2 regions of the Arthrobacter sp. Y3223065 genome follow, and region 2 is predicted to be linked to the other one. Evidence: riboswitches for the same ligand, from Rfam matches in the RefSeq annotation. Region 2 holds a riboswitch; the other holds the start of a gene.

Region 1 (3,402 bases), 100 kb from region 2:
CCGGTGCCTGGCGGTGCGACGTGCCCAGCAGGTTCTGGCCGGCGGCGACCAGGGCGTCGACCTGTTCCGGACGGACCTTGGACGGTCCGGCGCCAAAGCGCCCGTCCTTCGGGAGCAGGTCGGCGGGAATGCTGATGGACTGGGTATCGCTCATGAATACCTTTCCTGGCGTGGGGGCAATGATCTCGATGGCGGTTCGCCGTTGAACGCCCGTTTCATTCTGCCCCAACGCCAAGGGCCGCCGTTAGTTGAACCCGGCATTGTTGCGTTGGCCGCATGGCGCCTCAGCCCGCGGCGTAGCTGCCGGTCGGGCACGGAAAACAGGCTAGGCTGGTGAGGGGAAAACACCCTCATGCATGCTGCTGGAGCAGCCTTTTAACCGCGCCGAGGAGCAAGAAGCCATTGACTGATCTCATCGACACTACCGAGATGTACCTGCGCACTATCCTCGAGCTCGAAGAAGAGAACATCGTTGCGCTGCGCGCCCGGATCGCCGAGCGGCTGCGCCACTCTGGCCCGACGGTTTCGCAGACGATCGGGCGGATGGAGCGGGACGGACTCGTGGTCGTCACCGGCGACAGGCATCTTGAGCTGACCGAACTGGGCCGGCGAAAAGCGACCGAAGTGATGCGCAAGCACCGGCTGGCCGAGCGGTTGCTCTCCGACGTCATCGGACTGGACTGGGCCTACGTGCATGACGAGGCCTGCCGCTGGGAACACGTGATGAGCGAGCGGGTCGAGCAGCGGCTCTACGAACTGCTGGGCAGGCCAACGGTTTCGCCGTATGGCAATCCCATCCCCGGTTTGGAAGCGCTCGGGGGCCAGCCGGCCGAAGAGTTCACCTCCGGCGTGCTCAATCTGGCACAGGCCATGGGCAGCTACACGGCCGATAAACAGGTGAGCATTGTCAGGCTGGCGGAGCCCATCCAGGTGGAGCCGGAACTGTTGCTTCAGCTGGAAGAGGGCGGCTTGAAGCCCGGCGCAAGCCTTCAACTGGAGACCGCCGGCGAGTACATTTCCGTGCGCGTGCCGGGGATCGAAGGTGCCTTGGAACTGCCTCCGGAAGTTGCCGCGCACATCTTTGTATCAATGCGATGAAACGTTGTCCCCTGAAAACACGCACCACGGATAACGGATTTATTACTTTCGGGGAGTTTTACGTATAGTTGACCGGGGTATCGAGACATCGATCCCACACCCTCCGCAAGCCGAACCCTGTCGGCGGAGGCGTGTATCCGTGAGACAGGGGCGGAGGACCCACCAAGCGGCAGTTTGTACGCTGCCTTGGGGTGAAGCCGCAGCGGGCAAAGCGTAGGTGAATCGTTCCACTCACGCTGGGTGCGGTGCGGCCGAGTTTTCTCTTGACTCGAATCCGACAGCTAACTTCGCAGGCGCTTTGGAGAGGTAAAGAATTTTGGCAGGTCACAAAGCCTCGGGACGGCGCCGTTCATCCGCCCCGGTCGAACACTCACGCCCACGTGCCGCGACACCCGGCCGCCGCCGCGCCCAGCCGGCGCCGTCGCCGGTAGCAGCAGCCGCACGCGACGTCGGGCATAAAACCGCGATCGTCGCAGCCGCGTCCGGGATGGCCCTGACAGTGATGCTCCCGACGACGGCCGGCGCCACGGCCGACGCCCCGCAGGAGGCTCCGGCCGCCAGCAGTATCTCCGCCGCCACTGAAGCGCGCCTGACGTTTGAGCGTGCCGGGCTGACCAGCAAGTTCGACCCGGACACGAAGCTGAAGCAGGTCATGGTCGCTTCCGGGAGCAACGCCAAGGTTGTCAGCAGCGAAGGTTCCCTCTCGCAGCCGATGGACGAGATGACCATGACGTCGCCGTTCGGCTACCGCGTCAGTCCGATCACCGGCTATGCCGGGGAGTTGCACACCGGCCAGGACTATGGAGCAGCCTGTGGCACTCCGGTCCACGCGGCAGCCGGCGGAACCGTCGTCGAGGCAGGCTTCCAGGTCGGCGGCGGCGGCAACCGGATCGTGGTGGACCACGGCAACGGCCTGAAGACCACCTACAACCACCTGAGCACCATCGACACGTCGGTCGGCGCCACCGTGCAGCGCGGGGAGATGGTGGGCCAAAGCGGCACGACCGGAGCCTCAACCGGATGCCACCTTCACTTCGAAGTGATGGTCAACGACAAGCTGGTGGACCCCACCGGCTGGCTGTGACCAACACGCCGTAACCGGAACGTGACACAACCCGCAAACTGTTATAAGGTTTCACCCGTGCCAGTCGCCCACAGCCTGGCACCTTCGGGCGGAATGCCGAACTCTGCCGTCGCCCGAAGTTCGTTCGCACCGATTCGCATGGCAGAGGCGGGGGAACCACTTCCCGGACATCGCACGGTGTCCTTGGGGTAAAGCCGATCAGGCCCGGGCCACCAGCCCGCACGCCGGCCGGCCGGATGAACTCCCATCCGAACCCGACAGCTCACCTCGCAGGCATTTGGGAGAGGTACAGACCGTGTCCAAGAGCATTACTGCGGGCCGCCATCGTGCGACCCCCGTCCGCACGAGCCCGCTTGAGACGATTTCCAAGGCTGTGTCCGCGAATGCGGGAACCATGGGACGTCAGGGTGCCGTGATCGCCGCCGCTACCGGCCTGGTTTTGACCGGTACCATCCCGGCCCAGGCTGTCAGCGCTGACCGAGGGGTCGACGCCCCGGCCCGCGTGCAGGTGGAAGCCGTGCAGGCCTCCGCAGCCGTGAAGCTGACCTTCGAACGTGCCGGGATCACCTCCACCCCCGCGCCGGAGGCAGTTGTTCAGGCCGTCTCCAACGAGATCACCCCCACGACCGGCAACGACGCCGGGTCGAACGAAACCAAGACCATCAAGAAGGCCGACGAGGCTGCCGCCAGCGGAGCCGCCGGCGCCATCGTCGCGGCCGCTTACGGCCAGATCGGTGTCGGCCAGGACTGCACCGCCCTGGTCGAGAACGCCCTGCGCGCGGCAGGCTTCGCGGTGGGCGACCTTGCCCCCGCACAGTTCTTTGCCTACGGCACGCAGGTGTCCACCCCGCAGCCGGGCGACATCATTTACTACGCTAACGGCGGTGCCGGTGTGGCTCACGTGGCTATTTACGTCGGCAACGGCCAGGCCATCCACGGCGGCTGGGCGGGCTACAACACCGTCCTGGGCAGCGCCTACATCGGTTCCGGCCCGGTCTTCATCCGTCCGGCAGGCTAATCCCTTCCTTCCACGGTCTTGTTCTCGCGGCGCGTCCTTCGGGGCGCGCCGCGGCCGTTAACGGCGCCTGGACCACCTGAACAGAAACGGAGCGCGGAAGACCTGGGCGGAAACGGAGCGCGGAAACCGTCCGGAGCCGCGAGGCCCCACGCGGCACCCTTCGTACCAGCACCATCCCGGAACCGTCCGGAAGCACGGCCCG
Region 2 (3,402 bases):
TGCGCCACCTCGATGCCCTCGGCCAGGTTCTCCGTGATGACACCGGAGGTCAGGCCGTAGTTCGTGTCGTTCGCCAGCTTCACCGCCTGTTCCGGGCCGTCCACCTCCATGATGGTGGTCGCGGAACCGAAGATCTCCTCGTCGTAGATCCGCATCTCCTCGGTGATCCCGGAGAGCACCGTCGCGGGCACCACGGCTTGGGCCGCCTTCCCGCCGCCGGCCAGCACCGTTGCGCCCTTGGACACGGCGTCGTCGATCAGTGCGTACTGCCGGTCCGCCGAGGCCTGGGTGACCTGCGGTCCGATCACCGTGTCCTGCTTCATCGGGTCCCCGGTGGGCAGCGTGGCGACTTTCTCCGCGAACCGGCTCGAGAACTCCTCGGAAATGCTGCGGTCCACAATCACGCGGTCCACCGACATGCAGATCTGCCCGGCGTTCATGAACGCGCCGAAGGTCGCCGCCTGCACGGCGTAGTCGACGTCCGCGTCTTTGAGCACCATCAGGGAGTTCTTGCCGCCGAGCTCAAGCACCGCAGGCTTCAGGTTCTGCGCCGCCAGCGTGCCGATGATGCGTCCCACCTTGGTGGAACCAGTGAAGTTCACGTTGCGCACGCGGGGGTCGGAGATCAGGGTGCTCACCACATCGTTCGCGTCCGCCCGGTCATTCGTGATGACGTTCAGCACCCCAGCGGGCAGGCCCGCGTCCAGCAATGCGTCCGCCAGGAACAGGCCGCAGGCCAGCGGCGCGTCCTCGCTGGGCTTGAGCACCACGGTGTTTCCGACGGCCATCGGGATGGCCATGGCCCGCATGCCCAGGATGAACGGCGCGTTCCACGGAGACAGCGCCGCCACCACGCCGTAGGGCTGCCGGACGGAGAACGAGAACTTGCCGGGCAGGTCGGTGGCCAGCACGTCGCCACGAGGTGCGGTGGTGGCTGCCGCTGCCGCGCGCAGGATGTTGGCGGCCAACTGGACGTTGAAACCGGCCCAGACCGCCACACCACCCACTTCGCCAGCCATCAACTCGATGCCCTGCTGCATCCGGTCTTCAAACAGGTCGGCAGCTTTCAGGAAGATCTTCGCCCGCTGGGTGGGAGGCGTCGCGGCCCACGCGTCGAAGGCCGCCGACGCCGCGTCGACCGCTCGCGTGACATCTTCCGGCCCGGCGGCCGCAACGGTGGCGAAGGCTTCGCCGTGTAGGGGTTGATGTCCTCGGTGGTCCTGCCGGAGGCTGCCGGGACGTGCTCGCCGTTGATGATCAACTCACGCGTGATGGGCATGGCGCTCATTCCTTTCCGAAGTGGCTGGGCCACGCCGCCGGCCACAGCCGAAGCGCCGGCCGTCCCCGCGGCCCGGATAAGGCGGAGCCTACTCCCGCCGTCGTGCTCGGACAATGGCCGCCCTGTTGCAGGGGAGAGCGGCCCGGATCAACGACGGCCGTGATGCTCCCCACTCTTCAAGGCGCCAGGGCACAAGAAAGCGGTGCGAACGAGGCCATTTTGTTCCCGCCGATGTACTCCCCACCGCCCTCGACTGCGCCTGAATCCGGAGCAGGAAGCCGGTGTCATTCGGTGACTCTCAGGTTATCCACAGGTAAATTTCAGGGCTTGGACAGTTATCGAACCGTTATGTACTGTTTTCAACACATCGGCGATCATCCGCTGATGTCCTCGGAGGGTATTGCCTAGCTCTGCCAGCCTTTCCGGGTTCGTTCGCTAGACATCTGGCAGAGGCGGGGGACCCACTTTCCGGGCCCCTCTTGGGGCTCTTGGGGTTAAGCCGTACGGAGTGCACACCGCGCTGCCGCACGGCCGGGTGACTCCCACCCGAACCCGACAGCTTACCTCGCAGGCATTGGGAGAGGTATCTTCTTGCTGCTCAAAAACAATCGCGCACGCCACCGTGCCACCCCGGTCCGCAACACCACCGTGGCCGGTCTGTCCCACGCCGTCTCATCCCGCGCCGGCACCGTCGGCCGCGGCGCCGCCGTGGTCACGGCCGCCGGTGGCCTGATGCTGGGTGCCGGCCTGCCGGCCAACGCTGCCGCCGATGTCACCGTCCCGACCTACGGTGCCGCCGACGCAACCGGCACCGTTGCCGCTCCGGCCAACGCCGGCTTCGAGGTGGAGCGCGCTTCGGTTACCAGCTCCACTGCCGACGCCGGTGCTGCTTCCGGTGCCACCACGCACACCGTGGTCGCGGGCGACACCGTCGGCACGATTGCCGCCCAGTACGGCAAAAATGTGCAGGACGTGCTGGCCATCAACGGCCTGGGCGTTTACTCCATCATTTACCCGGGCGACCAGATCGCGCTGACCGGATCCGCGCAGGGCACTCAGTCCGGTGGCGGCCAGGCAGCCCAGGGTAACGGCGGGGCCGCTACGACCCTGGCTGCGTCGACAGACGCCGCGACGGTCTCGCTGGCCAGCGCCGACATCAAGCCCGCCTCCACCAGCGGCAACCAGAGCATCGTGGACATCGCCATGTCCGGTCAGGGCACGCCGTACGTCTGGGGCGGCACCTCCACCGCCGGCTGGGACTGCTCCGGCTTCACCCAGTGGGTCTACGCCCAGGCTGGCGTCGACCTGCCCCGCCTCAGCCAGCACCAGGGCAGCGCCCTGACCCCGACCAGCAACCCGAAGCCGGGCGACCTGGTGGTGCAGAACGGCGGCGGCCACACGGGTATCTACTTGGGCGACGGCAAGATGATCAGCGCCCTGAACCCGAGCCAGGGCACCATGGTGCACGACGTGAACGCCATGCCCGTTACCGGTTACTACACGATGTAACCACCCCTCATGCCCCTGGAACGGCTATTCCCCCCAACGGCCGTTCCAGGATCACAGGGAAGCCTCGTCGGCCATGCGCCGGCGGGGCTTCTCCTCTCTTAACGCGCAGCAGGACTTCGCCTCCTCTCGTATCACGCGGCGGGGCTTCTCCTCTTTAAGGGGACCCGATTGAGAACTCTTCACGCTGCGCCCTCCCCCGCCGGTCGGAGGTTTTCTCCCGGCGGCGAGCATCGGCGTCGTTGTTTATTTGCGGTTGCCGCGCTCTGGGAATAGGAGTCAGCGGGGGCAGGTTAAGCTACTACTCTGCCGTAGACTCGGCGTTCTAGGGCTATTTTCGGCCGCCCGCAACAGCACGAACTCCCCCCGAGGATTCTCCCGTGAATAAAGAACCGTCGACGAAAAGAGCCTCGGCGCGGCCCGGATCCTCCAACGGCCGAGGGTTGACGGCTGATGAATCGCGCCGGAACCGCCGCGTGATTGGCATCCTGTTGGTCTCTGCGTTCGTGGTGATCCTGAACGAAACCATCATGTCTGTGGCGCTGACCGAGTTGATGGATGACCTCGGCATCAGCGCCCGCGCGGCCCAGTGGCTGACCACGGCGTTCATGCTGACA

The links. A riboswitch is a leader RNA that binds a small molecule or an ion and turns the genes downstream of it on or off. The one in region 2 is predicted to bind cyclic di-AMP.
Region 1: another riboswitch for cyclic di-AMP. It lies ahead of AC5RUK_RS16830 (M23 family metallopeptidase); the one in region 2 lies ahead of AC5RUK_RS16385 (C40 family peptidase).

What each region holds. Positions count from the first base shown of each region.
Region 1 covers NZ_JBNHGC010000007.1:146,907-150,308, reverse strand. Annotated here, with positions in the region: gene serC (phosphoserine transaminase) at 1-154, opposite strand, end outside; gene AC5RUK_RS16835 (iron-dependent transcriptional repressor DtxR) at 403-1,098, shown strand; cyclic di-AMP (ydaO/yuaA leader) riboswitch at 1,197-1,409, shown strand; gene AC5RUK_RS16830 (M23 family metallopeptidase) at 1,415-2,182, shown strand; cyclic di-AMP (ydaO/yuaA leader) riboswitch at 2,300-2,473, shown strand; gene AC5RUK_RS16825 (NlpC/P60 family protein) at 2,577-3,200, shown strand.
Region 2 covers NZ_JBNHGC010000007.1:45,555-48,956, forward strand. Annotated here, with positions in the region: partial or broken gene AC5RUK_RS16380 (aldehyde dehydrogenase family protein) at 1-1,148, opposite strand, end outside; cyclic di-AMP (ydaO/yuaA leader) riboswitch at 1,703-1,867, shown strand; gene AC5RUK_RS16385 (C40 family peptidase) at 1,871-2,788, shown strand; gene AC5RUK_RS16390 (MDR family MFS transporter) at 3,166-3,402, shown strand, end outside.